Regions from separate parts of the Tumebacillus lipolyticus genome, predicted to be linked through region 1. Evidence: riboswitches for the same ligand, from Rfam matches in the RefSeq annotation. Region 1 holds a riboswitch; the other holds the start of a gene.

Region 1 (14,671 bases):
CATCTCAAGTTCCTCCTTCTATTCTCTTTCAAAACTTTCGCATATGGAAATATTCTTTCATTGCCATTATACCTCGTTCCCTTTAAAACACCAAGAAAAGTTTTTCCCACTAGGCGTCGATCCATCCCTTTACCCGCTCGACCGCCTTCTGCCAGCCAGCATAGCGATCTTCGCGTTCTCCGGCCGCCATCTGCGGGGAAAATGACATCTGCTCACCAGCCAACCGCCTCAAATCATCCAGGCTGCTCCACATGCCGATCGCGAGGCCAGCCAGAAAGGCAGCTCCGCGCGCTGTCGATTCATGATCTGCAGCCCGCACCACCTCTGTGCCGAGCAGATCCGCTTGGTATTGCATCAAAAAGCTGTTCTGCGTCGCGCCTCCATCGACGAGCAGCCGGGAGATCGCCAGTCCTGAATCTGCTCGCATCGCATCGAGCACGTCGCGCGTCTGGTAGGCGATCGCCTCCAGCATCGCACGGGCGATGTGCGCGCGGGACGTATCGCGCGTCAGGCCGAAGATCCCACCCCGAGCGTAAGCGTCCCAATAGGGAGCGCCAAGTCCAGTAAAGGCGGGCACCACGTAGACGCCATTGCTGTCTGGCACCGATCGGGCCAACCGTTCCGACTCGGCTGCATCCTGCACGATCTGGAGCTCATCGCGCAACCACTGCACGCCCGCGCCGGCGATAAATACGCTCCCTTCGAGCGCGTATTGCACCTCTTCACCGATCTTCCAGGCGATGGTGGTCAGCAGACCGCGCTTCGATTCTCTCGGCATCTCACCTGTGTTCATCAACAGAAAACAGCCGGTGCCGTACGTGTTTTTTGCCATCCCTTCCGCAAAACAGCCTTGCCCGAACAGAGCGGCCTGCTGATCGCCCGCGATGCCGGCGAGCGGGATTTCCACCCCGAGCAGGTCGCGGTCGGTCATCCCGTAGACTTCGCTCGATCCGCAGACTGTTGGCAACATGTTGCGCGGGATGCCGAACAGCTGCAACAGCTCGTCATCCCAGTCGAGCGTGTGAATGTTGAAAAGGAGTGTTCGCGACGCGTTCGTCACATCGGTGATGTGCAGTCTGCCCCCTGAGAGCTTCCAGAGCAGCCAGGTGTCGATCGTGCCGAAAAGCAGCTCCCCTTTGGCTGCTCGCGCGCGGAGCTCAGGCGATCGATCGAGCAGCCACTCCGCTTTCGTTCCAGAAAAGTAGGCGTCGACCACCAAGCCGGTCTTGCTGCGAATGATCTTGTCATATCCAGCTCGACGAAGCTCATCACAGCGACCTGCCGTTCGGCGGCATTGCCAGACGATCGCCGGCGCGATCGGCCTGCCTGTCGCCCGCTCCCAGATCACCGTCGTCTCGCGCTGATTGGTGATGCCGATCGCCGCCACCTCATCCGGCTGAACGCTCGCCTTTTGCAGAGCTTGTCTCAGCGCTTGCAACTGCGTCTCCCAGATTTCGAGCGCATCGTGCTCAACATGTCCTGGCTCCGGGTAATACTGCGGAAACGTCAGCTGCTCGACCGCAAGCGCACAGGCGTTCTGATCATAGATGATCGCCCGTGAACTTGTCGTTCCCTGATCGAGCGCGACCACATAGCGCCGCTTCCTGTTGTCCGACATGTCTCGTGCCCCCTCTCCACTCAATATTAATTGAATTTTCATTTTTTGAACAGCGCGGAATCGGCACCGCTTCTTTCCAATTCTTACGACTTTGTGAAAGCGAGCGCTTCAACAGGTGAAATCTGTTGCATAGCTTTGAAAAATAGTGGTATCATGACTAATAGAAATCAGAGCGTAGGGAGGGACTCCTGTGTACCGTTACTATATGGGCATCGCACTTATGTGTATGATCATGGCTTTGTTTGGCTTGTTGCTTTCGGTCAATGCGGCCGCATTCGCAACAATCCTCGTCGGATTTGCTGGTGCATTCTTGGCAATCGCCTTCATCACCGCAGGCCCAGAAGCTCGCTGGTAAACCTATTTTCAACCTTTTGAATGTATACGTACCATCACCCCTGTGGCATACCACAGGGGCTTTTTATCGTTTTAACCATTCGCAAAGCTCCGGAAGCAGGAGTTCCGCACTGTGGTTGCACCTGATAATCGGCACCCCTTTCTCCTCTGCGATCTTCGGCAGCGCACAGACCGGCTTCATCTCAAGCTTGGTGCCGACGATCAGCAGCAGGTCTGCCTGACCGACCCGATCGACGGCGATCGCGATGTGCCGCACATCCTCCCCAGCCAGCACGATGTTTGGCTTCAGCAGCTGTTGACAGCTTGGACAACATGGCGTCCGATCGCCTTTCGCCTCCTCAGACGGATAGAGCGCATAGCACGTTTCACAGATGAGCTCTCGCAGATTGCCATGCACTTCTAACACTTCGGCACTTCCCGCCTTTTGATGAAGCCCATCGATGTTCTGCGTGATGACGCTCACCTTCGCCTCGGCGAGCGCGCGATGTGCCGGATTCGGCTGGGCAGTGCGCCAGTCGAGCAACATCTCTCGGTAGCACCGATAAAAAGTTTCCGGCTCCCGACGGTACATGTCGACGGTGAAGATCTCCTGCAACGTGAACCCTCTCCACTTCGCAGCGGCAGTCGGCAGACCGCTCGGAACGGAGATGCCAGCTCCGGTGATCGCGACAGGACGCTTCGCGCTCTTCGCCCAGCCTTTCCACTGTTGCTCCATTTCGCAAGCCTCCCTTCTGGATAACAGTATGACCCAAATTCACATACTATCTTTAGCTTGATCATCATGGAGGCGATCCAGTGGCACAAGAGCTGTTATCCACCGAACATTTGATGATGATCACCACCGGCTTCGTCGTCGGCACGCTCGCCCGCCTGATGACCTTGCGAGAAGACTATCGCCAATATCCGAGCTATCCGAACGGCTACATCATCCATGTGGTCACCGGAGCGGTCGCAGCTGCGATCGGTGCGGTGGCGATTCCCTCCTTGCTGACGAAAAACTTTGTCGGCGTCTCCTTTTTGGCACTGGCGATCCAGCAGTTTCGCGACGTGCGGAAAATGGAGAAGAGCTCGTTGCACGACTTGGAGCAGACAGAGTTTACCGCCCGCGGCACCGCCTATATCGACGGCATCGCCAAAACGTTTGAGGCGCGCAACTACCTGTCGTTGATCTGCGCATTCCTCACCGTGCTGACGATGACGCTGATTCCTGGCAACCGGCCCCTGCTCGACATCGCCTGCGGTGCGGCTGTCGGCACCCTCGCCGCATGGCTCCTCTGGAACTATACAAAAGGGCGAACGCTCGGCGAGATCGCCGACATTCGTCTCGCCCAGATCTCCTTCGATGCGGACATGCTCTGCGTCGACGACATCATCGTTAAAAATGTTGGACTGCCCGATGCCCAAGCGCGCTACCTGGAAGAAGGGATGGCGGTGATGATCACACCGCGCGATGCGGACGCACAGATCGCGCTGGCCAACTATGGTCAGCGCCAAGCGATCATCCATGAAGCGGCGCGCACCCTCGGGCTGAAGCGCTACATCTGCATGCGCAGGGACTTCGACAATGGGCGCATCTGTTTTGCGATGATCCCGATTCACCGCGATGCTCGCACACTGCTCAAGCTTGTGGCGGAAGTGCCGCTGCTCGAATCGACCAAAAAGAGCGCTCGAATGCGCGACCCAGAGCTCGTTGCTGACCGAAAAGGAGAATGAGAGATGGCGAATCGTTCCCGCAACATCATCGCTGTGATCGCAACCGATAAAAAGCATCTGGCTGGGGGCAAAGCACAAACATTTCTCGCCGATTCGACCGAGCAGTGTCAAAAGCTGGCTCAAGAGATCGCCCTCGCCGTGCAAGGAGAGGTCGCCTCGCTGTCGATCGGCGTATACATGGTTCTCGATACCTGACTTCCTTCCAATCGAGAAGAACCTGTGCGCTCATCCGCTCCTTTCAGCGAAACGAACGTCATCGAAACGAACAGCACAGGCGAAACAAAAAAACGCCCCCTGTAGCGGGGGCGCTTCACTCTCGATCAGCATGGAGCTGGATGAAATGGTTGAACGTGATCGACTAGGTCCACTGCACGTTGGAGCCGCCAGAAAGCAGATCGCCCTGATCGTTCACCGCCCAGTTCGATTTGCGTTCGCGTCCGATCGTCGTCGACGGGCCATGCCCTGGATAGACGATCGTCTCTTCTGGAAGAGTGTACAGCTGTTCGCGAATGCTTTTGATCAGCAGCGCTGTATCACCGCCGGGAAGGTCGGTGCGGCCGATGCCATTGTTGAACAGCGTGTCCCCTGCGATCACGAAACCTGCGCCGACAAAGACCACATGCCCGGGCGAATGCCCCGGCGTGAAGCGAACTTCCAGTCGGTGCTCGCCAAGCGCGATCAGATCTCCATGTTGCAAGATCACATCCGCCCCTGGGCCATCGATCGGGTCGATATATTCCGGATAGCGGGCAGAACCGTTCAGCTCCGGGTCGACCAGCCAGTCTTTTTCCACCTCATGAATCATCACTTTCGCTTGTGGAGCCGCTTGCTTCACTTCGCGCAGACCTGCGATGTGATCCAGATGCGCATGCGTGATGATGATGCTGACCACATCGAGCCCCTGAATGGCTTCGATCACCTCATCCGGGTCCTGTCCGGGGTCGACGATCACCGCTTGGTTCGTCGCCTCATCGACGAGCACGTAGCAGTTCTCTTGGAAGATCCCCAGCGCATGCAACTGTATTTTGATACTCATCTACAATCCCTCCTGTTGAAAGCCAATCCTCACTCTGTTATACCATAAGTAAAATCAAAAGGACATCTCCTACAATGGGAGACGCCCTTACTTCGTAAGTTTAGAATGATTTATTAAAGTTAGAGATTCCAAACATCATATAGATCGGCAACCGGAATTCCTAGCGCGTTCGCAATATTCGACAATTTAGTCGCGTTCGCACCGCGATTTCCAGATTCGATCGCATAGATATAAGATTGTGAAACTCCAGCGCGATCGGCTAGCTCTTTTACTGATAACCCTGTCTGTTTCCTGATTTTCTTCAGCTGCATCCCAATGGTCAAATCGCTCATGATTATCTGACTCCCCATCTTTTCATTATTGTTCCCCCACACCACAACTAAAGAATAACGATTTGATATTTACTTATTTTATAACATAATTTTTCGACAAAAAACCACAATTGCTTTAATTAAAGTTTCAACGACATTTTTCGACAAAATACTACTTTAAGAAGCTTTACTCTATGGTCTTTCAAGCCCCCATTTGATAAAATATAGATCATGTATTTTCAATATTTGGAGGTTGGAGATGAATCAGGCTTGGAAGAATAAAAGATCCATTCAGATTGGACAAAATATTCGAGAACGGAGAAAAGCTCTCGGTCTGACCCAAGCTCATCTAGCAAAAGGTCTTTTTTCTGTACAAGCGATCTCCTTGATCGAGCGTGGCAAATTAAATGTTTCAGCGGAGACGCTTGAAGTGTTTGCCGAACGCTTGAACTGCCCCGTACAAGAATTGCTTCAGATGAACGAACTTCGCGAGGATTGGTTGGAGGATCTGCTCAAAACGGCGCTTCGCCATCAGGAATCCAATCGATTGAACGAAGCGATGGAAGTTTTACATACCCTATATGCGGAAGCGTTGGTCAAGAACAACACGCGCTATCTGCAGGAAAGCTCCTACCTGTTATGCACGCTCTACCATGCGGTCTCCAAGTACAGCACCTCGACCGACTGGGGACAGGAAGCGCTGCGCCTGCTCGACCCTGAGCCTCACTTAGACCGCGTGATCAATACGTATATCACCGTCAGCCGAAACTATTACATGGTCGGAAACATGTGGGAAGCTTTCGACCTGCTGCGCAAGGCAGAACAGCTGGTGACAACCCCGACTGCGACAAAAGAAGCGGGCAACCTCTATTTCGGCATGGCCTTGATCAAACAGATGCTGCAAAACTGGGAAGGCTGCATTTGGTACTCGGAGCAGGCGCTGCAACAGTTCGAACATCGCGACGAGATCATCAAGATCGGGCGCACGCTGATGATGATGGGAACCGCCTATAAAAATCAGGGGCGCATCACCCAGGCAAGACAACAGATCGAGCGATCGATCCGCATTTTGAGCCAGACGAACGATCTGCGCTCACTCGCACGCTCCTATCACAACCTCGGGGAAGTCGAGTTGAAGATCAGTTCCTTTGATAAAGCGCGCAAACACTTTCTTCGCGCGCTCAAGCTCAAGCGTCAGTCTGGTGACAAGGCGAGCATCTTGAACACCCTTCATGCGCTGGCAAAAGTTGAAATACACTATGGTGAATTTGAAAAGGCGAGACGCATTCTTCAAGAGTGCCTCACCAGAGCAGAACAGATGAACAACCCCTTGCAACTGGCGATCACAAAGCGTCATTTTGGCGACCTGGCCCTGCAGCAGAACCAAGAAGAGGTGTTCATTCATTTTTACAAGCAAGCGATCGAGTCGTTCGAAAAACTGAAATTTTCGACCGAGCTTGCCGAGGCGGCAGAAAAGCTTGGCGATCATTATATTCAAAAAGGGAGGGATCGACAGGCTATCCACTATGTTCGTCTAGCAAACCAGCACTATCGAAGACTGCTAAAAAAATCGTAGAGGAGCCAACGTGGATGAAAAAGATCGTCCTTGCATTGCTGTTGCTGGCCCTATTCATTGTGAGTGCAATCTTCTTGCAAAACGAACTGCTCGCAGATGACCCACCGATTTGGGAATCCTGCACGCTCGACCCGGTCACAGGCATTCTGATCTGTCCAAGTTCCACTCCCTAAAGGAAGCAAAAATGGAGACCCCGATCGGGGTCTCCATCTCTGTTTGAGCGATGTCAGGTGAGCGCAACCAGCGTGCGCACACGATTTTCGAATGTGCAGATGTTCGTGTAGCCCGCCTCACGAATGTAAGCGATCGCCGTGTCATAATCGGCGCCAACATCTTCTGGGCGATGTGCGTCAGAAGAGAGCGCGATCGGCACCTGGGCTTGAAAGCATGCCCGCAAAAAGTCTGGAGCGGGGTACATTTTCTGAACAGGCTTGCGCAAGCCGGCGGTCGAAACTTCGATGCACTGGTCGTTCTTTTTGAAATGAGCGGCCAAGCGCGCATACCAGCTCAGCAAAAACTCCCGATCGTCCGGCTCATGCCCAAACACTTTGATCACGTCCGGATGACCGACGATCTGGAACAGGCGAGAGTCTGCCAGGTTGATCAAGATCTGAAAATATTCCTCGTAGATCTCCGATACGATCCGCTCCTCCCAACGTGTGCGGTATTCGAGCAGGTCGAAGCCGAAATCCCCTAACCAATGCACCGAACCGATCACATAATCGAAAGGATAGCTGGCCAGAAAATGACGCATGTCTTCATCCCGTCCAGGCACATAGTCGAGCTCGATGCCGAACTTCACCTTGTGCCCAGCCTTCCGCGCGTCCATCACCATCTGCATGTATTCATCCAGATCTTCGGTGCGCTTCTTGCTCGTCCACTCATTGTCAAAAAGCGCCTGAGTCTGCTTGAACCGGTACCCGTGCTCCGAGATCCCCAGCTCCTCTACACCGCGCATTCGGGCGGTTTCGATAAAGCGCTCCAGCCACTCTACCGTATAGGGGCCGCGCTCGGTGTGAACATGATAGTCTGTTCTCATCCCTGCCCACCTCTTTTCTGATCGATGAGTCCTATTCTAGCAGGACACTCTGCCAAAATCCATTAGAGCACCCATATTTCCGTTTGAATCCGTATAGTCAAGGATGGAAGGTTGATCTTCCTCTGTTTCAAACCGACTGATTCCGTTTGGATTCCGTATAATCCGTTTGCACACACAAGACCCTGTTCGGATGAGCGGGGTCTTGTGTGCTGCTTTTAATAGAAAGCGACAGAAATATCCAGTTCATTGAGCCAGGTATTTTCTGTCCGCTGAAGGAATTATTCATCTTTCATTCTCTACGAAAAATAGAAAGAGAGTCCATTCTTTCTGCTATTTTTTCAAACATAAAATAAACATTGAATTTTCATAAAATTCATTATATTATAATTATATAAAAAGGAGGATTGATATTATGAAAAAGAAAATCATCCTTACTGCTTTGCTTGGTGCTTCCCTGTTATTGACTACTTCTTCCGCGCAAGCAGCTCCGTCATACAATTGTGAAGGCGGATGTGGCACTGGTGGAGGTGGTGGTGGTGGCGGCGGGACAATCCCCCCATCAAACGCTTATATATAGTATAGAAAAATCCCCGCTCAAACGAACGGGGATTTTTCTATGCTGACTTTCTTGTTGGAACCGCATCATCCATGAAGGGTTCGATAGGATTCTGGTTGCAAACCAGTGTCATACGGCTGTTTGAATCAGATGGATTGACCTTCCATGCAGTCGGGCCAACTCCTACGTCCTCCGCTCTGATCGGCAGAGGTGGTTTGAGATCACCGTTTAGTGTGTTCGGATCACTTGGAACAATCTCGACCGCCATGTAGGGTCGCCTAGTACCACATCGCCGATCAGAGGATCGGTAGGGTCGCCAGCCAATGCTAACGGACCTGGCGGTACCTGCTCACAAGTGATGCCATTCGGAACGCCAGGTTTGACCTTATCTAAGTGCTTCATTGGACCTGACGGCAACACCTCTCCTACGATGTACGGGATCGGTGGCGCATAAAAGTGTCGATAGCCCTCACGAGAACTAAAAACCATTTTTTATCATACAGAGCGTGCGCCTTGAACCAAGCTTTTTAGTCAAGCATAGAATGCAAGACAATGATCGAAATGGAGGGAAAGAAAAATGGATGGTTGCTTCGGTCATTTCACCCGTTGGGCAGTTGTATTTCTGATCATCTTTGTTCTGTTTATCTTGTTGATCCCCAACTGCTACCCTGTTCAAACGACCAGCATTCAATGCTACTAAAAACATCTGATAAACGGATGTGAAGCGAGGGGTCTTTAAGATGTATGGAACTTTTGGTTCCCTAACCCGATGGGCAGTAGTGTTTCTGATCATTTTCGTTCTATTCCTTCTGCTCGTGCCAGGCACAGGAGTCCATGGCACCTATTAGATTTCTTACCCCATCCTTTTAAGGAGGTGAAAGATTTGGCTGTAAGTCCTCAATACGCACGTTCTCTTGTAGGCCAGTGGGTAGATTGCCAAACCCCCAGTGGAATGCGTACAGGAATCCTAAGGGAGGTGCGTCCTGACGGTATTGTGCTGGATATGCAAGGAGGAAACACTGCTGGCTATGCAGATGGTCAAAAGGAATTGGAAGTTGAATATGCTGATCAAGGAGCTGAGTCGCAACAGGAGAATGTGTTTTTCCGACCCTTTTTCAACCCATTCTTCTTCATCCCGTTTTTCCTGCTCCTTGCAATAAGGCGGCGCAGATTCTTCATATAAGACTTCCCAAAACGGTGGCCAATTTTGACTGCCGTTTTTTCTTCTATTTTAAGGTTTCGCCAGATTCTTTTTTGAACTATCAAAAAGGCAGAGCAATTCGCTCTGCCTTACAATTCTCTGCCTGCGTGACCGTCTACACCGTAGTATGATTCCGACAAACATCGAACCCCCTACTACGGTTCTTCTCCTCAGCTCAACTCATGTCTTAATAAGCGCCGCCATCGTGACCTGGAATGAGCAAGATGAACAGTACAAAGATGATCAGAAAAACAACAGCCCATCGGGTAAACCCACCGAATTGTCCGTACACGTCATTTCCCTCCTTTATTGTTCCTCCAACAAATTATGCTGAATCTCTTCTTCTTGGAAAGGCTTGTGTGCTTAGCAACTCAAATCCATAAAAAAAGGGCCTCATTTCCGAGGAACTTAGGTTTTACCATCTTTTAAGCCATTCTTCGTTTGTGTGATCAAACACAAAAAAGCCCCGCCAGAAGGCGAGGCATCCTACAATTACCACAAGAAAAGAACTACTCGATCATCATCTCCATCGGCGAGGATGCATTCGCATAGCGCTTTTTCGGGATGCGCCCAGCCACATACCCTTTTCGACCCGCTTGAATCGCCAGCTTCATCGCTTCTGCCATCAGCACCGGATCTTTCGCGCCTGCCACAGCTGTGTTCAACAACACGCCGTCCGCGCCCAGCTCCATCGCTACAGCCACATCGGCAGGCGAACCGACACCAGCGTCGATGATCACCGGGACTTTGCCTTCGCACTCCTCAATGATAAAGGACAGGTAATGCGGATTGAGCAGGCCGAGACCGGAACCGATCGGAGAGGCTCCCGGCATGATCGCATGCGCACCCGCCTCAATCAGATGGCGCGCCAGCATCGGGTCATCAGACGTGTAGGGCAGGACGATAAATCCTTCCTTGACCAACATCTCGGTCGCTTTCAGCGTGCCGATCGGGTCGGGCAACAGCGTGCGCATGTCGCCGATGACCTCCACTTTGATCATGTCACACAGGCCGGACGCTTTGGCCAGTCGGGCGATGCGCACCGCTTCTTCTGCCGTCTGCGCACCCGCAGTGTTCGGCAGCAACGTATATTTTTTCAAATCGAGACGCTCAAGAAAGTTCGGGTTGTCCGGATTGTCGATGTTCAAGCGACGAATCGCAAAAGTCAGGATCTCCGTCTCCGACGCATCGACCGCCTGCTGTTGGATGTCAAGGTCGGGGAACTTGCCCGTGCCAAGCAAAAGTCGTGATTGGAACTGATAGGAGCCGATTTTCAAAATGTCTGCCATCGTTCTCGCACCTCTCTCTTCGTAGTATCCTCTAGAAGCCACCGCCGACAAAATGAACGATCTCAATCTTGTCGCCAGCCTGTACTCGCGTCCCCGCATAAAGATCGCGGGGCACGATGTTCAGATTGTGTTCGATGATGATGATTCGCTCGTTTAAACCGAAGTGGCTGACCACATCGGCGAGCGTTTGCACGCCTTCGAGTACCCGTTCTTGTCCGTTGATCAGCAAGTTCATCCCTGTGCCCCCCTCTCGTGATCGACGAGTTGACGCATTCTCCTCGCCGTCGCTTCCACATCGCTGCTGGCGATGATCGCCGACACGACCGCAACGCTCGACGCACCACTTCGAATGATCTCCGCCACGTCATCCTCTTTGATGCCGCCGATCGCGACGATCGGAAGCGAGACGTGCTCCCGCACCTTTTTGACTCCTGCGGGCCCGACGACCGGTTCGGTGTCCAACTTGGTCATCGTCTTCCGCATCGGACCAAGCCCGATATAATCCGCCCCGAGTCGTTCCGCCTCCATCGCCTCCTGCACATTGTGCGTGGAAAGCCCGACGATCTTTCCTGGCCCCAAGATGTCGCGTGCAGCCTGAATCGGCAGGTCGCTCTGTCCGAGGTGTACACCGTCCGCATCGACTGCGCGCGCCACATCGATGCGATCGTTGACGATAAAAGTGACGTGAAGCTCCCGCGTGATGTGACGAATCAGTCTCCCCGCTTCGAGCAACTCGCGACCGGTAAAGTCTTTTTCCCGCAGTTGCACACAATCCACACCGCCAGAGATCGCGGCGCGAATCACACTTTCCAGCGAACGGCCGTTGAGAAATTGATGACCAGTGACCAGATATAATCTCGAATCCATCGTTCCACCTCAACCTCTGAGCTTGAAATAAAAAAACCGCCTCTGAACGCACAGAGACGGCTCCATCACACTCGTAGATTTGCGTGTTGGCCATCCCGCTTCCCTACGCTGGCATTACCCAGTCGATTCAGGTTCCAAGGGTTGAAGGGCACAAAGCCTTCTCTCAGCCTCCTCCATTCCGGAAGCACCCCTAGGGGATTACACGCTTCTCATGATACCATCGGTTCCCTGCCCTGACAAGGCTTTCACCGATTAGACTTTTCATTCGATAAGATTGGGAGCGCTGTCAAACTAAACCCGATCACCTGATCGGCAAACAGGGTGAGCTGTGACAGCTGCTGTTCACGATCATAGCTATACACCACAACATCCCGCAGCGAGAGGATCGGCGCAGAGTCGATCAGTTGCAGACTCTGCTCCTCCTGCTCCCAAAGGGCGAGCAGATCACTGCGCATGTGAGTAACCATCGATGCTACATCTGGAGAAAGATCGCCATTTGCCTGCTTCCTATAGCTCTCGGCGTAAGATGGCCGAATCTCGCACAATGTGCCTTCAAGCTGCCCGCCAGCGGTCAACAGCATCACTCGCGGCTCGCTTCCTTCCAGCTCGAAGCGCTTGATCAGCTTCGCAAGCGCAGCCAGCGTTAGCCATTTCATGGAAACGCGACCTCGCATCGCGTTCGGAATCGTCGGTCCCTCTGGAGTCGACCCCTGATCGTTTCCTCGTTTTTGCTCCTGATCGTTCGTCATTTGCGCCTCCATCCTGTACGCCTTCACAAGATAGCATGCCCAAATCAGGACAGATCAGTGCGCGATCACAGCTACAGTCGTCAGATCGACCTTGATCGGCTTTTGGTAAGCGCCAAGAAACATCATGCCGATCACACCGATACAGCAAAGAATAAGTGCAGTTCGCTTCATAGGATACACCCCCACCATTACATTGTACTGAAGGTGCTCTTTTTGTCTAGTGCGCCTTGACAGATTCCCGCTGGACGATCAAACGATGTCGTTTTTCTCCTCCTCGCTTGTCGAACTTCTGATCGATCGGGCGACATGTTCCAACAAAATTACACAATATTTTGAATTGTTTCACGTGAAAACAAAGTTTAGCAGATGTATTTTACACCATATCTACCTTTGCTTGTCCGATAGATTCCCACATAGGAGGGACTTTTGTACCCGTTGGCCCACCAGTCCTCACGAAAGCGAGCGGCCAGACACCCCGCTTGAAATTTGCTGTCGAATAGTTTGCCATAATACACCCATGACATGTTGTGCGATCTCCTTCCACCGTGGTTTCGCTTTTACAGCATTCCCCTCCCCCGCTATAAATTTTCACGAGAGCCGCATTTTCTTTCTGTGCAGACTAAACGAAAAGGAGGGTGACAATCATGCGCGTAAAATCCCTAGCAGCCGGATGGCTTGCCCTGCTGCTCGCATTCAGTTTGGTCGGATGCGGCAAGCAAGGGGCGCTCCCAGAGCGAGGCGTCGGCGAAGCTCCGACTCGATCAACACCTGCCGAAAAAACGCCCAACCGTCAACAGGTCAATGAAACGCGGTCGCCAAATTACCAAGTTCGAGCGCCACAGATCAATGTAGCAGGAGGTCAAGGACAGCAGACTGCAGAACAGCAAGCGAAGGTCATCGCCGAAACTGTAACCCGCATTCAAGGTGTGGAACGAGCTTCCGTCTTGGTGGCTGGCAAGACCGCCTTGGTCGGCATCGACCTAAAATCGAACATCACCGGCTCGATGATCGATTCGATCAAGTTTTCGGTCAAAGAGGCGGTCGAGCGCAGCGGCAACGGATACCGAGCGGTGGTCTCGGCAGACCTCGACACCGTCACTCGCGCCCGCGCCTTGATTCGCGATGTGCAAAGCGGGAAGCCGGTCGAAGGAATTTCCAACGAGATTGCAGACATCGTCTCTCGATTGATCCCCGAAATGTAAAAAAGTGGTGTTCCGAGTTTGCTGTCGGAACACCACTTTTTATTTTTCGATCGCCTCGCGGGGCAACAGCACATTAAATGTGGTTCCCTGTCCAGGCTCACTTTCAACCACAATATCTCCATGATGGCTTTGGACGATGTTGCGGGTGATCGAAAGTCCAAGTCCTGTGCCACCTTTGCTGCGAGTGCGCGCCTTGTCCACTTTGTAAAATCGATCCCACACATAGTGGAGATCCTCAGGCGGTATTCCTTCACCTGTGTCGCGCACGCCGATCTGTACCACCGAATCTTCACGCGTCAGCAGCACGGTGATCGTGCCGCCTTGCGGTGTATGGCGAAACGCATTGTCCAGCAGGTTGGTAAACACCTGCTCCAGCCGGTCGCTGTCGCCCAGAACCACCACCGGTTGTCCAGTTTCCGCTCCTGTCAACTGCAGGGTGACATGTCGCTCGTGCGCAATGGTTGTAAACTTGCGAACCACGCGGCGAAGCAGGTGGTTCATGTCCACTTGCTCCACGTTCATCTGAAACTGGCCTGCTTCCAGCTGAGCCAGATCGAGCAGATCGTTGACCAGACGGCGCATGCGATGCGTCTCATCGAGAATGATGTTGGTCAGCTCTTCCCGCTGGACCGGATCATCGCCAAATTCGTCGAGCAGCGCTTCCGAATAGCCTTGCATCATCGCCAGCGGCGTGCGCAGCTCATGAGATACGTTGGCGATAAAATCTTTGCGCATCTTGTCCAACATCCGCTCATCTGTGATGTCGCGCAGCACCGCCACGACGCCGCGCAACGTATCGCCGTCCTTCTCATAAAGCGGCGCCATCGTGATGATGAGGATGCGCCCTTGCCAATTCAGCTCATCCACCACGGTCTGTCCGCTCTTCATCACCTGCTTCTCGAAAGCGAGCAGATCGATCGGCAGTTGCTTATCGGAAGGATTCCCGATCTCCGCGAGCTGCTGGGCGCGAATGAACCTACGTGCAGGCGGGTTGGCGAGCGTGATCGCCCCGTTAAGGTCGGCAGAGATCACCCCATCTGTCATCGAGGTGATGATCGAGGCCAACTGCTCTTTTTCCCGCTCCAGGTCGTCGATGTTTTCCTCCAACTTGTGGGCGAGCGTGTTGATCGTCAGGCCGAGCTGCCCGACTTCATCCCCGG
Region 2 (14,671 bases), on a different contig from region 1:
ACGATGTCGAGCAGAAACAACGGCTGGTGCGCCTGCTGCTGAACAACGCGAAGTCTCCGGTGACGAACAACAACAACTTTCAGGTGCTCACAGATGGACAGCAGAAGTTCGATGCGCTGTTTAAGGAGTTGGAAAAGGCGACCGATCACATTCACCTGATGTACTACATCTTCAAGGATGATCAGATCGGAAAAGATACGCAGCAGCTGTTGATGCGCAAACGGGCGGAGGGTGTCGAGGTCAGAGTGATGGTCGACGGGCTCGGTTCGCATGGAACCAAAAGTTCCTTTTTTCAAGAGATGCGGGATGTGGGGATCAAGGTAGCTGTGTTTTTCCCCGTCCGGTTTCCGTTCCTCTCCAATCGGTTAAACTTTCGCAATCACCGCAAGATCGTGGTGGTCGACGGGAAGGTCGGACTGCTCGGCGGCATGAACATCGGGGATGAGTATCTGTCCCGCGATCCGAAGCTGGGATACTGGCGGGACACGCATCTCTTGGTGCGCGGAGACAGCGTGCAGGTGATGCAGCGGACTTTTTTGAACGACTGGTTTTTTGTGACGCGAGAAAAGATCACCGCGGCGAAATATTATCCGCGCGCGGAGCGGGTGGGGAACATGTTGGTGCAGATCGTGCCCAGCGGCCCAGATGCGGAGTTCGAGTCGATTCGCCAGATGTTTTTTGCCGCCTGTGCGACGGCGGAGCGGCGAATCTTTCTGGAGACCGCCTACTTTATTCCGGATGACAGCATCATCATGGCGCTGAAGACGGCTGCGCTCAGCGGTGTCGATGTGCGGCTGATCGTGCAAGGGGTGCCCGAATACAAGCTGACCTATTGGGCTTCACGATCCTACTTCTCCGAAATGTTGGATGCGGGCGTGAAGATCTATCAATACCAAAAGGGAATCATGCACGCCAAAGTGCTGTTGGTCGATGATGAGATCGCCGTGCTCGGATCGGCAAATTTTGATATTCGGAGCTTCCTGCTGAACTTCGAGATCGGCGCATTTTTTTACAGTCGGGAGTTTGCCAGACGGTTGGAGGGTGATTTTGAACAGGATTTGCAGAACAGCTTGCAGGTGGAGCTGGCGAGCTTTCGGAACAGGCCGCTTCCCGAGCGGTTAAAAGAGTCGGGAGCACGGTTGCTCTCTCCGCTGTTGTAGGGGAGTTTTCGCCCATTTTATGAACCAATGCCCAGATCGGTTAATACTTTGGAAGGGAAGTCGGGAAGTACCGATAACGCCCTTTCGAGGAGGTTTGGGGTTTTGAACAGAGAGGAACGGCAATTTGCTCCGTATGAGCCGTTGGCTCGGGAAATTGAGAAGCTGGTCGATCTGGTACAGCAGAGCCAGCAGAATCAGTATGAATTTATGCAGGAAGCGTGCAAGCTGCTTCAGGCACAACAGGAAGATGTCCGCTCGCTGCTCGCGCGTCCCACCACGCAAGAGCAGATGCAGGAGATGCTCGATAAAGCGTTGGAACAGATGAACGCTCAGTTTAAGGGGGAGATCGAGCAGCAGATCCCCCAGAGCGGTGTGATCACCGATGCGGTTCCCATCCCGCTCGATCAGCCGACAGGGCCGAATGCGCCTCCTGCCGAGTTCGCTCCGCCAGAAGCGATCCCTGTCGTCAAGCCTGTCGGTCAGCCCACAGGTGCGCGCGTCCGCTTTTTCCACGCATCGCCAAACACGCCAGGTGTGGACGTTTACATCGATCGGAAAAAGGTGGCGGAAGATATCAGGTTTCAAGGGATCAGCGACTATATCCGCATCGCGCCAGGCCGGCATCGCGTGCAGGTCTTTCCGTATGGCAAGCAGGTGGGGGCGCTGATCGACTCCAATCTGACCGCCGGGCAGGGCCAAACGTATACGCTCGCCATCGCCGGGATGCAAAGGGAGATCCGCCCGCTCGTCTTCCAGGATGAACCGAGCAAGACGAAACCGGGCTTCGCTCGCCTGAAGATCGTGCACCTCTCCCCGAACACCCCAGCGGTCGATATCACCTTGCCGTCGGGCAAAGTGCTGATCAGCCACCTGATCTATAAAGAGAAATCACCCTACTTGCAGGTGACCCCTGGACGGCGCGACCTGCAGCTGCGGCTGGCCGGGAAGAAGGATGTCGTCCTTCGCCTGCCGAAGATGCGCTTCGATGCGGGTGTGACCTATACGCTCTATATTGTCGGCCTAGCCAAAGGCGAGCCGAAGCTTTCCTCCGAATTGATTCCGGAAGTATAGCGCAGGCACATCGAGCTCTTTCCTCACGAAAGGGCTTCTTTTTCTTGGAAAAAAGGGAATCCTGCTGAGGAGAGAGAAATGCTAACTACTGGATGATAGACGGAAAAGGATGTGAGGACGCATGATACAACAACCGTTTGGACGAACTGGCTGGCAGGTCCCGCTGCTCAGCTTCGGCGCACAACGCATCGTCGATGAGCACAATTGCTCCGAGCAGGAGGCGATCCAGATCGTCAACCGGGCGATCGACCGCGGCATCACCTATTTTGACACGGCGCCGAGCTATTCGGACGGCCAGTCCGAAACCCGCCTCGGGCTCGCGCTAAAAGGGCGTCGCGACGAGGTGATGATCGCCACCAAGACGAGCGATCGCACACGGGACGGCTCTTGGCGCCTCCTAGAAGGCAGCTTAAAGCGGTTGCAGACCGATCATGTGGAAGAGTGGCGCCTGCACAACATCAGGACGATCGAAGAGCTGGACGCCTGCTTCGCCCAGGGGGGAGCGCTGCAGGCGCTGCGCGAGGCGCAGGAGCAGGGCATCGTCAAAAAGCTTTCGATCTCTGGGCACACCAACCCTCAGGTGCTGGTGGAAGCGATTCGCCGCTACGAATTTGACAGCGCGTTGGTCGCGCTCTCGGCGCTCGATCATCACATCTACTCGTTCGCCCACGAGTTTGTGCCGCTCGCGCTTGAAAAGGGTATGGCGATCATCGGCATGAAAGTGTTCGCGCTCGGAAAGCTCGGCCCCTGGTATGAGCAAGCGCTTCGCTACACGCTGTCGCTTCCGATCTCGACGTCGATCGTCGGCATGGAGACGATGGAGCAGTTGGAGAAGAACCTCGCGATCGCCGAGAGCTTCCAGCCGATGTCGGAGCTGGAGCGGCTGGAGTTCTGGAAGGAGATCATGCACTTGGCCACCCCGGAGACTCTGCCGTGGAAGGCGGAGGAGTGGGGCGGAGACGCCTGGTACAGACGAGCCCAGTAGCCAAAGAAAAAAGCCAGCAGGTTCTGCTGGCTTTCGCTTTGCACATCATCAGTGGCGTCCACAGCCGCCGGAGGAGCAGTTGCCACAACCGCCGCTCGCCGCACCGCCGGGCTCTTCTCCCTTTTCCAGCGGGAGCATGTTGGCGACAGACGACACGAGCGTGTGCAGGATGCCCTGCACCACATCGTTCAAGTCTTCCTGCGCGGTCTGCAGCTCATCGATCAAGGGGATCTGGGCGATCTGCTGCAGGACGCTGTCGTATTCCTGCTTCGCCTTGATCACCGCCGGGTGTTCAAACCCGTGGCGCAGGGAGAGCTGCGAGTATTGGTTGCGCTTCGCCTTGACGACAAACAACAGCGCTTGCGCATCGCCGTGATGGGTGATCTTCTCCTCCGCTTGCCGAAAGCGCTGCATCTCCTCCGAAGAGATCAGGAGCGCCGCGATCTCGTCCGCCTTGGCCAACACGTCTGCCGATGATGTATGTTGAACAGTTCTCACTGTGACAAAACCTCCTTTGTCATAGCTACATTGTACTCTATAATGTCCATTTCTACATCGGATCGTGCAAAAAAGGGAGGGTCAAATCTTGGAACGCCTGCAAAAAGAACTGCGACAATACGCGGTGGAACTGTCCGAACACTTAGCGTTTGAACACTCGGTCGAGGACTATTGCGACTTCCTCAACAACCTGCTCGCCGCGACCGTTCGCCATCACGGGGAAGCGACGATCGCCCAGATGAGCGAGGAGACGATCATGAAGGTGATCAAATCACAAGTTCGCGAGCTGATCCAGCTCAAGCGCATCCACAAGCTGCTCAAGCGGCGGGAGCGCATCTGATCGCCCGCGCTCAGCACAGTGTCTCGCCCGCGCTCGATGCGGCGAGGTCATCAGCAAAAGCGTGGTCGAGCTGACAGAGGGTGAACCGACGCAAAGAAGACCCTTGCTGATGAAGGGTCTCTTTGCGAGCGGTCACACCCAGCCGAAGAAGCGCACCGTCTGTGCGACGAGGAAGCAGACGCCGAGCGCGATCGACGTCGGCAGCAGGATGGCGACCAGCGTCCATTTGGTGCTCTTCGTCTCTTTGGCGATCGTCCACATCGTCGTGCCGCACGGGTAGTGCAGCAGTGAGAAGAGCATCATGCAAAGTGCGGTCAGCCACGTCCAGCCGTAGGAGAGGAACAGGTTTTTCAGATCGACCATCGAGTCGAGCTCGGTCATCGCGCCTGTCGACAGGTAGCTCATGATCAAGATCGGCAAGACGATCTCGTTGGCCGGCAGTCCGAGGATGAACGCCATCAGGATGTAGCCGTCCAGCCCGATCGATCGTGCGAACGGATCGAGGAACAGGGCGGCATGCTGCAAGATGCTCACATCTCCGATCTGGATGTTGGCGAGAATCCATGTGACCACGCCAGCAGGTGCTGCGACGATCACCGCTCGCTTGAGCACAAAGGCGGTGCGGTCATAGACCGAACGGATCAGCAGGCGGCCAAATTGCGGCTTGCGATAGGGGGGCAACTCCAGGGTGAAATGGGATGGAACCCCTCGCAACATCGTTTTGGACAGCAGCCAGGAGACAGAAAGGGTGGTCACCAGGCCGACCAAGACCAAGCAGACGACGATGGCGGTCGCCGCCAGACTGCCGTAGGCGAGCCCGACCGCCCCGCCCATAAATAAGGTGGCCAGCGTGATCAGCGTCGGGAAGCGCCCGTTGCAGGGCACGAAGTTGTTCGTGATGATCGCGATCATCCGCTCGCGAGGCGACTCGATGATGCGGCATGCGGTCACGCCCGCTGCGTTACATCCGAATCCCATGCTCATCGTCAGCGCCTGTTTGCCGTGCGCGCCCGCCTTCTTGAAAAAGCGATCCAAGTTGAACGCCACGCGCGGCAGATATCCGAAATCTTCGAGGATCGCGAACACGGGGAAGAAGATCGCCATCGGCGGCAACATCACCGAAACCACCCAGGCGGTGCCGCGATACAGCCCTTCGATCAGCACGCCATGCACCCAGGCAGGTGTGCCCAACCAGAGAAAGAAAGAGGTCAGATAGCCTTCGATCCAGAAGAAAAAGTCGGCCAACAGGCCGGATGGGACATTGGCGCCTGCGATCGTGATATAGAAGACGGTGCCGAGCAACAGGAGCATCAGGGGGAACCCGAGCCATCTTGAGGTCAGCACGTTGTCGAGCCGACGGTCGAAGTCGATCTGCTCTTCGTGCATCGGCAGAAGCACCGCGCTTGCGACGATCGATTCTGTGCGCGAATAGATGTCGCTGACCATCTGATCGCGCAGGTGCGCCGTATCCTGTTGCTGCACGTCTTCCATCAGCTTTTTGAGCTGTTGATTTTGTCCAGAGGTCATGAGGGAACCACCACCTTGCCAGTTTGGATGACAGTTGGGCGCTCTTCCGTATACCGCACAAGCGCGGCGAGCACCGAATCATCGCCGTCGATCAGGCGCAGCGCCACCCAGCGCGGACGGAGGACGCCCGCCACCAGCGGTTCGACTTGCGGGAGCAGCGCGGCGACCGTCCGCTCGACCTCTTCCGAATAGGTGAGCGGCTTGGGCGTCGGGTTGACCGCTCCGATCGCCACCTGCAACAGCATCTCTTTCAGTTCGGCAAGCCCAGTTCCGCTGCGAGCTGCGATCGGCATCACCGGCACTCCGAGCTCCGCCTGAAGCTTGTCGATGTCGATGCGGATGCCTTTTCGCTTCGCTTCGTCCATCAGGTTGACAGCCACGACAACGCGATCGGTCACCTCCATCACCTGCAGAGCGAGATTCAAGTTGCGCTCCAAGTTGGTCGCATCGGTGACGACGAGCGTCACGTGCGGATTGCCGAAGCAGACAAAGTCGCGCGCGACCTGTTCGTCTGCCGATTGGGACAGCAGCGAGTAGGTGCCAGGCAGGTCGACGATGGTGAAGGAGCGCTGCTGATGGTGAAAATGGCCGATCGCGCTGCCGACCGTCTTGCCCGCCCAGTTGCCGGTGTGCTGGTTCAATCCGGTCAAGGCGTTAAAGACGGTGCTCTTTCCGGTGTTTGGATTGCCGGCCAGCCCGATGATCAGATCGTCTGGCGTCTGCAGTTGAATGCCGAACCTTTCGATGTGGGCAACGTGCGCCTCACGAGGTGATCCGGTTGATGACATGTTGCATACCCCCTTTTGCCAAACGGATTGTTCAGATGCGCGCGACCGTGACGAGCGACGCTTCCTCCCGGCGCAAGGCGATCACCGCGCCGCGAATGCGATAGGCGACCGGGTCGCCAGCAGGGCTCTTGCGAAGCGCCTCGATCATCGCTTGCGGAACCAGCCCGAGGTCGAGCATGCGCCGTCTCTGCTGACCGGTGGCGAGCAGCGAGATCACCCTTGCCCGCTCTCCGATCGCAAGCTGAGTCAGTGGAATTGTCTCCATGTTCAAACCCTACCTTTCCCGACGTTCATCATCTATGAAGGATAAATGTTTCCTTAGGGAAACATTTTGGCTGAAAAAAAGATGGCACTTTCATTCTATTTCCGAGGAGATAGGTTGGTGACATCAGACTTTTAGATACCCTCAAAAAAGTTTCGTGAGGGAAAACTTTTTTCTTTACCGAAAATTATAATACGAAGATCTTTCTGGTGCAACAGAATAATTTGCAGTTGTGCGAAAGAATTTCTTGATAAGGTTGACAGGTGTGTTATTATATCCCATACTACTATAAGGTTCTGATAATAAATGCAATAGGGGCAACGGTTGATGACAGAATTACAACGCAACTTTTGGCTGATGATGACGGGACGTTCCATCTCCAAACTGGGCGATACGTTTCATTTCTTGGCGCTATCCTTGATGATCTATGCGAAGACAGGATCGGCGCTCAGCGTCGGACAGGTGATGGTCGCCTCCTATTTACCGATGATACTGCTCGGCCCGTTTCTGGGCGTGTGGATCGACCGCTTGGACAAGCGCAAGCTGGCGATCACCTGTGAGCTGATCCGAGCAGGCGTGGTGCTCTCCATCCCGTTTTTGCCGCACGTGTATTGGATCTACACGCTGACTTTTGTGACGGCGATGGTCGGTTTTGTCTCCTCGACCTCGCAGAGCGGGCTGGTGCCGCAGCTGTTCCCGAAAGACCAGCTGCTCGGCTATAACGCAAAGATTCAGACTGCGATGCAGGCGATGGCGATCGCAGGCCCGGTGCTGGCAGGGATCGTCATCGGTCTCTGGTCGTACACCGCCGCATTTATCGTCGATTCGGCAACCTTCCTATACTCGGCGACAACGCTGACCCTGCTGTCCGTCTCGGCCAAGCAACTATCGAAGAACACCGGGGCGAAAAAGGACAGGCAATTCTGGAAAGAGCTAGGCGAAGGGGCGCGCTACATGGTGAGGCTGCCGCGCGTGATGAATGCGACGGCGATCATGTTCACCGCGATGATCACCAGCGGCATGTTCAACGTGTTGCTCGTCGTCTTTTCGAAGGACATCATCAAGGTGAGCGATTTGCAGTTCGGCTGGCTGGAGGCGGGCATCGGAGTCGGGCTGGCAGCCGGAGCGGCCACGCTCAACCTCTGCAAAAAGCTGGATCTGCTGCTGATCGTGCGCGTGGGCATCCTGGTCGACGCGATTTTTATCGCCGTGCTCGGCACGACCAACTCCTTCTACACAGAATGGTTGACGCTGGTGATGATCGGGATGTTCTCCGTCATGGCGATGATCTCGGCGGCGACGATCATCCAGACGGAGGCGGAGCAGGCGTACATGGGGCGCGTGCTCGGGTTTTACAACACCGTTTTCATGGCGGGAACGGTCGGATCGATGGCGCTGGCTGGCGTGGTGGAAACGTGGTTCTCCGTGCGGGACATCTTCATCTATGGCGGGTTGGCCACCGCGTTGGCCACCTTGCTGCTCTCGATGCGTCGCCTGCGCAAAGCGGAGAGCCCAAGCGCTGCGACCAAAGGGGCAGAAGTATGAAAAACGAGCTTTCCCGATCAACGGGAAGGCTCGTTTTCTTGTCGGGCGGGAAAGGTGCACCCCAGCAGGCGGTAGACGCTGTAGATGCCGATGTAGCCCGCGGCGGATAGGAAGATCAGATTGTTGAAGATCTGATGGATGTGCGTGGTGAACTCGGTGTTCATCTGCTTGATCTCCAAAACGCTAAGTCCAGAGGTGATCAAAAAGAGCAGCGCAGCGACGGCAGCCAACAGATCGAACAGCCTGGCGATGCGCGCGTTGCGCAGGGCAAAGAGCACCAGCGGGAGCAGAATGATCCCCGCGATCAGCAATAGACGCATCGGAACGCTCCTTTGATAGATGTACAGCATGCTTGCAGATCGGCTTCAGCAGCGGGCTGATGATCGCGGAAAAAGTTTTGATCATCACAGCTGGACGATCTATTGGTAGCATGAGCAAATGAATGGTAAAGTATCCCTAAGAGAGATCGAAGGAGTCGGAAGATCGAATGAGACAGTTTCGAATTACGCTGTTTACAAAAGAAGGCTGCACGCTGTGCGATAAGGTGAAGCCGATCCTCGCGCGAGTGGGGGCGACCTACCCGCTGCAGGTGGAGGAGTTTGACATCACCTGCGATGAGGCGGTGTATGCAAAATATTGGGATAAAATCCCTGTCCTGCACGTCGACGGGGAGGAGGCGTTCGTCTCGAAGATCGCCGAGCACTGGTTGCGACGCTATCTGGAAGAAAGAAAATAGGAGGAGGAACGAGAATCCAGCTTTACAAGAAGCTCGTCCTTCCACTACAATGGGTGAGGAAGTCAAAACTGAATGAAGCGCAGTTGCTAGGGGTGCCAATGATGGCTGAGAAGCACGAACGTGCTAACCCTTTCACTCGATCCTGGGTAATACCGGCGTGAGGAAGTGACGGCATTGAACGATCGTGTACGCATCTTCTGCCGGTTTTCGGGAGAAGTTTTTTTTATGCGATTGTCGCTTTGTTCGAGGAGGAAAATGGGACATGAAGAATAGTTATGTCGTCAATTTCAGAGAAATCATGATTACGGTCATCCTTGCTGTGCTTTGCGGGTTTATCTACATCGCCTGGGCGCCCCTGTACTACCTGCTGGACGGGGTATTCCCTGGCGGTGGTGAGATCATCTACGGCACCTGGTTCATCGCAGGCCCTTTGGCCGCCTATATTGTCCGAAAGCCGGGCGTGGCGCTGATCGCCGAGATGGCTGCCGCTTCGGGCGAGCTGTTTATGGGCAGCCCGTGGGGCTTGCAAGTCCTGCTCTATGGCTTGGCGCAGGGCGTTGCGACCGAGCTGATCTTCGCGCTGTTCCGCTACCAGAAGTTTAACGTGAGCACGATGCTGCTCGGCGGGGCGGCTGCTGCGGCTGCCAGCCTGCTGTTCGAGGGGCTGACCGGCGGCTTGGCGGAGCTTGCGACCGGGCCGATGATCGCAAAGATTGCGATGCGCACGATCTCCGGCGCGATCCTCGGCGGTCTCTTGGCGAAGATCATCGTCGATCTGCTGGCAAAAACGGGGGTTTTGAACAACTACGCGATCATCCGTCAAAAGATGGAGAACCCCTTCTAACATGTTGAATCTGACAGATAAGACACCCTTTCTCGGCTGTGAGAGGGTGTCTGTACAATTTTTTGACCGCGATACCCCCGCGCTGCAAGATATTTCGATCCGGATTGCTGAAAAAGAGTCGGTGCTGCTGCTCGGGCCGAGCGGCTGTGGCAAAAGCACGCTCGCGCAGGTGCTCTCCGGCATCATCCCCCGCTCGATCGAAGCGTGGATGAAAGGGGAGGTGTACCGCCCCGACCGCGTCGGCGTGATGTTTCAAGACCCTGATGCGCAGTTTTGCATGCTGACCGTCGAGGATGAGATCGCCTTCTCCCTGGAAAATCGGCAAGTTCCGCCTGCGCAGATGCGCGAACAGATCGAGCGGCTGATGCGACAGGTAAGGTTGGATCTGCCGCTCGACAAGCGGATCGCTGAGCTGTCCGGCGGGCTGAAACAGCGATTGGCGCTCGCCTGCCTGTTGGCGCTTGAGCCTGATGTGCTGTTTTTTGACGAGCCGACCGCACAGCTCGACCCGGAAAACACGGGACAGGTGTTGCAGGACATCGCCCGCCTGCGGGGCGAGAAGACGCTCGTGATGATCGAACACAAGCTGGAGAGCGTGATGGAGTGGATCGACCGGGTGTTTCTGTTCGGTCCCGACGGCGCTTTGCAAGGGTCGGGCAAGCCGGAGCAGGTGCTGCGCGATCATCAGGAGGCGATCAAACGCTACGGCATCTGGACGCCGCGGATGTGGCCGGTGACGTGGCGAGAGCTGCTCGACGACCCGCAGCACGAGCTGTCGCAGCGCTTGGAGCGACAGTGGCGAGCGGGGAATCGCGAGGCGGGCGATGTGGAAGGGGCGAGGATACAGGCTGAGCTCTTGGGTGCGGAGCCTGCGACGAAAGCTCCGGTCAGCCCGTCCGATGCGGGCCAGCACAGCGGGCGGGAACCGCTGTTGCAGGTGCGCGATGCAGAGCTGTGCTATCGAAATGGGCAAGCGGTCTGGTCGGATGTGAACGTGAGCGTTCAGCCGGGCGAATGGGTGGCGATCATGGGGCCGAACGGAGCGGGAAAAAGCACGTTTTTGAAGATGGTCGGCGGCCTGTTGCCGGCGAAGAGCGGGCAGGTGCTGCTAAAAGGCATCGAGCTTGGGAAGTACAAATCGGACGCGCTGTATGACTGCATCGGGTTTGTCTTTCAAAATCCGGAGCACCAGTTTATCGCCGACACGGTGTTTGACGAGGTGGCGTTCGGCGGCAGGTTGGCGCGCTGGCCGAAGGAGCGGGTCGAGCGGGAGACGGAGCGACTGCTGGCAGACTTTCACCTGCAAGCGGTGGCGCAAAAGAACCCGTTCACCCTGTCCCAGGGGCAAAAGCGTCGCTTGAGCGTCGCGGGGATGCTGCTGAAGAATCAGGAGCTGCTCTTGCTCGACGAGCCGACATTCGGTCAGGATGCGGCGACGACCCGCGAGCTGGTCGAACGCATCCGCGAGCGAAATGCGGCGGGCACGACGGTGATGATGGCGACACACGATGTCGAACTGGTCGCGAGCACCGCATCGCGGGTGCTCGTGTTCGCAGAGCAGGGGCTGCTCTTCGATGGAACGGCGCACGAGCTGTTCTCGCGTCCCGATCTGCTCAAGCGCGCTTCGCTGACCGAGCCGCTCGCACACGAGTATCAACGCCGCTGCAAGGAGCGGAAGGAGGAGATCGTCTGTGTCTGAAAACGATAGCTTCGTCGGGCGCGTCAATCCTTCGGTCAAGCTGTTCTTGCACCTGATCTGCATGATCTTGATCGTCTTCTCCCGTGATCCGCTGACCACGCTCTACCTGTTGGCGATTCCGGTGCTGATCACGCTGACGATCGCCAAAGTGTCGCTGAAGACGTTTCTCGTCCGCGTCTCCCCCTTCCTGATCATCTTCCTATCGACCACTTGGATGCTCGCCGCCTATGGGGCGGGCGAGACCGTCTGGTGGGAGTGGGGCTGGATTCGCTTTACGGAAGAAGGGTTGCAAAACGGGTTGAACATCGGCCTGCGGATGATGGTGTTCGTCTGCTACGGGTTTCTCTTCACCGCGACCACCGACATCACGCAGTTCATCCTCAGCCTGATGCAACAGTGCAAGCTTCCGCCGAAGCTCGCCTATGCACTGCTGACCGGCTTTCGCTTCTTGCCGTTGTTCAAAGAGGAGTTTGCCCAGATCAAAGCGGCTCACCGCGTGCGCGGCGTCGTGCGCATGCCTGGGTTGCGCGGGAAGGTGCAAGGGTTTCTCCGCTACACGATCCCGCTGTTGGCACAAGGGATTCGCAAGGCGGAACGGGTGGCGGTCGCCCTAGAAGCGCGAGGATTTGACGGGTCGAGGAATCGCACGTTCTATCATCAGGTCGCCCTCGGGCGGCGCGATGCGATCTATCTGGTCGTGCTGCTAGGCGCGAACATCGCGGTGCTCGCCTGGCTCTAAAGCAAACAGATTCTGCCGATGTAAAACGAACGCTCTTCCCTCAATCGGGAAGAGCGTTTTTATCGAGGAGCGGAAAGGTCAGCGTGAAGCGCGTGCCCTTTCCTTTTTCACTTTTTACGCCAACTTGTCCGTTCATCGAATGGATCAGCCGATAGGTGACCATCAGCCCGAGCCCTGTGCCCATCTCTTTGGTCGAGTAGTACGGGTTGCCCAGCCGCGTGAGTTCTGCCGCCGACATGCCGACACCCGTATCGATCACCTCGATCTGTACCGAGTGACCGCGCTTGTGCGCATGGATCTGCAACGTGCCGCCTTGCGTCATCGCCTCGATGCCATTTTTGAACAGGTTCATCAGCGCCTGCGATAGCTTTTCTGGATCGCCTGCGATGATCAGGTCATGCTCGCTCTGATGTTCGACAGTCACGCTGCGCAGGATGGCAAAGGAGGAGATGATGTCTGCCACCGAATGGATGCGCTGACCGACGTCGATCCGCTCCGGCTTGTCGATCTGCGGTTTGGCAAAGGCGAGATAGTTGGAGATGATCAGCTCCGAACGATCCAGCTCGTCGATGCTCAACTGCATAAATTTTTTCTGCTTCTCCGGCGAGATGTGCTGCTCTTGCAACAGCTGCAAAAAGCCGCGCACCACAGTCATCGGGTTGCGAATCTCGTGGGCGATCGCCGCTGCGAGCTCGCCGAGCACGTACAGCTTTTCATTGCGCTGCGCTTCAAGCCGCATCAGCGCCTTCTCGCGGATGTTCTCGATCAGATAGATCCCGATCAAGACGGCAAACAGGTTGCTCAGCGAGAAGAAGCCGAGAAAGGGCAGAATCGGGTTTTGCCAGGCGGTCACGTCCGCCCGATAGAGGATGCTCAAGCTTGTCGGGATCAGCATCAGCATGCAGAGCGACATGGCGAACATCGTTTTGCCCAATCGGGAGAGCTGAAAATAGCGACGCTCGCTGGCGACCGCCACCGCGATGATCGGCGGCAAGTAGAGCATCATCAGCAGAAAGCCGATGCCGAGCGATCCTTGAAAGATTCGATAGCTGAACAGCGACAACAGGACGAACAAGCTGACGCGCCATCCACCGTACAGCGTGCCGAGCAAGAGCGGTACAAGCCTCAGGTCGAGCGAGAAGCCGGGGACCAGCGTGACTGGAAATGTCATGCAGAGCAGCGTGGAGGAGACGGCGAGAAAGCCGATCGCAATCAGGTTGCGCTTGGGCATCTCCGTCTCTTTGTCCCCCCAGAACGTCTGGTAGACGAAGATCGGAAGCAAGATGAAAAGCAGGTTTAGCAAGAGCTCTTGGATGCCGCCCAAAGTTGTTCACCTCTCTTACTGAGGAACAACCTTTCGACAAATGTACCGCATCTCCTGCCTGAAATTAGTCATATTTACGTGGAAGCTTGATTGTGAATCGAGTGCCTTTTCCTTTTTCGCTGTGGACGTCGATGCTGCCGTTCATGCTCTGGATCAGCTGATAGGTGACCATGATGCCCAGCCCAGTGCCGCCCTCTTTGGTCGAGAAAAAGGGGTTGCCGAGCCGCGCAGTCTCTTCGGGCGACATGCCGATGCCAGTGTCGGTGATCTCGATCAGGACGAGGTTGCCTTCGTCGATGGCGGAGATGGTCAGCACGCCGCCAGACTGCATCGCTTCGATCCCGTTTTTCAGCAGGTTCATCAGCACTTGTGACAGCTGTTCAGGATCACCTTCGATCAACAGCCCCGGCCGCGCTTGATGCGCGATCTCCACATTGCGCAGGGTGGCGTAGGAGGAGATGATGCCAGCTGCGTGCTCGACCCGCTCGGCGGCGTCGATCGCTTCGATGCGCTGCGACTGCGGACGGGCAAAGGCGAGATAGTTGGAGATGATCGTCTCGGAGCGATCCAGCTCTTCGATGCCGAGCTTGAGAAACATGCGGCGCTTCTCCTCGGGGATCTGATCAGATTGCAACAACTGCAAAAAGCCGCGCACGACGGTCAGCGGGTTGCGCACCTCGTGGGCGATCGAGGCGGCGAGCTGACCGATGATGCGCAGTTTTTCCGACTGTTGAATCTCAAAGCGCAGGGCAGCTTTGTCGCGCATGTTTTCGATCAGGTAGATCGCAATCCACATCGCGATGCCGTGCAGGATGACGAAGGAAACGATAAACGGCAGGTGCGGATTGCTCAAGGGCGGCCCGTCGATCAGATAGAGCACGACGATGTTGATCAGCAGGGAGGAAAACAGGGCGAGCGCCGAGCCTGCGTACATCTTGCGGCGGCGATCCCATCTGCTGAACTTCGCTTCGAACAGATAGGCGATGCCGATGGCGAGCGGATAGAGCAGAGCGACGACCGAAAAGCCGACGCCACCCAGATACCAGCGATAGAGGTAGACGACGACGATGACGATCAGACTCGCCCGAACGCCCCCGTAGAAGATGCCCATCAACAGGGGGACGAGCCGCAGATCATAGACGTAGCCAGGCAG

The links. A riboswitch is a leader RNA that binds a small molecule or an ion and turns the genes downstream of it on or off. The one in region 1 is predicted to bind thiamine pyrophosphate.
Region 2: it holds a riboswitch for thiamine pyrophosphate, as region 1 does, so the genes downstream of both, ACFSOY_RS17805 (ECF transporter S component) here and thiE (thiamine phosphate synthase) in region 1, are expected to answer to the same signal.

Annotation. Positions count from the first base shown of each region.
Region 1 is NZ_JBHUIO010000002.1:578,034-592,704, forward strand. Features, by position in the region: gene ACFSOY_RS02100 (leucyl aminopeptidase family protein) at 1-3, opposite strand, end outside; gene glpK (glycerol kinase GlpK) at 110-1,618, opposite strand; gene ACFSOY_RS02110 (hypothetical protein) at 1,809-1,973, shown strand; gene ACFSOY_RS02115 (SIR2 family NAD-dependent protein deacylase) at 2,037-2,687, opposite strand; gene ACFSOY_RS02120 (YIEGIA domain-containing protein) at 2,768-3,685, shown strand; gene ACFSOY_RS02125 (capping complex subunit for YIEGIA) at 3,689-3,880, shown strand; gene ACFSOY_RS02130 (MBL fold metallo-hydrolase) at 4,044-4,721, opposite strand; gene ACFSOY_RS02135 (helix-turn-helix domain-containing protein) at 4,841-5,053, opposite strand; gene ACFSOY_RS02140 (tetratricopeptide repeat protein) at 5,292-6,608, shown strand; gene ACFSOY_RS02145 (hypothetical protein) at 6,623-6,781, shown strand; gene ACFSOY_RS02150 (histidinol-phosphatase HisJ family protein) at 6,835-7,647, opposite strand; gene ACFSOY_RS02155 (hypothetical protein) at 8,060-8,224, shown strand; gene ACFSOY_RS02160 (DUF2642 domain-containing protein) at 9,087-9,386, shown strand; gene ACFSOY_RS02165 (thiazole synthase) at 9,914-10,693, opposite strand; gene thiS (sulfur carrier protein ThiS) at 10,725-10,928, opposite strand; gene thiE (thiamine phosphate synthase) at 10,925-11,560, opposite strand; TPP riboswitch at 11,644-11,762, opposite strand; gene ACFSOY_RS02180 (hypothetical protein) at 11,806-12,309, opposite strand; gene ACFSOY_RS02185 (YhcN/YlaJ family sporulation lipoprotein) at 12,954-13,511, shown strand; gene ACFSOY_RS02190 (ATP-binding protein) at 13,551-14,671, opposite strand, start outside.
Region 2 is NZ_JBHUIO010000011.1:311,224-325,894, reverse strand. Features, by position in the region: gene cls (cardiolipin synthase) at 1-1,160, shown strand, start outside; gene ACFSOY_RS17855 (DUF4397 domain-containing protein) at 1,263-2,231, shown strand; gene ACFSOY_RS17850 (aldo/keto reductase) at 2,353-3,216, shown strand; gene ACFSOY_RS17845 (YlbF family regulator) at 3,265-3,714, opposite strand; gene ACFSOY_RS17840 (hypothetical protein) at 3,803-4,054, shown strand; gene ACFSOY_RS17835 (nucleoside recognition domain-containing protein) at 4,187-5,545, opposite strand; gene ACFSOY_RS17830 (FeoB small GTPase domain-containing protein) at 5,578-6,369, opposite strand; gene ACFSOY_RS17825 (FeoA family protein) at 6,401-6,634, opposite strand; gene ACFSOY_RS17820 (MFS transporter) at 6,959-8,176, shown strand; gene ACFSOY_RS17815 (hypothetical protein) at 8,194-8,496, opposite strand; gene ACFSOY_RS17810 (glutaredoxin family protein) at 8,664-8,912, shown strand; TPP riboswitch at 8,991-9,093, shown strand; gene ACFSOY_RS17805 (ECF transporter S component) at 9,175-9,756, shown strand; gene ACFSOY_RS17800 (ABC transporter ATP-binding protein) at 9,758-11,455, shown strand; gene ACFSOY_RS17795 (energy-coupling factor transporter transmembrane component T family protein) at 11,448-12,194, shown strand; gene ACFSOY_RS17790 (ATP-binding protein) at 12,235-13,518, opposite strand; gene ACFSOY_RS17785 (ATP-binding protein) at 13,583-14,671, opposite strand, start outside.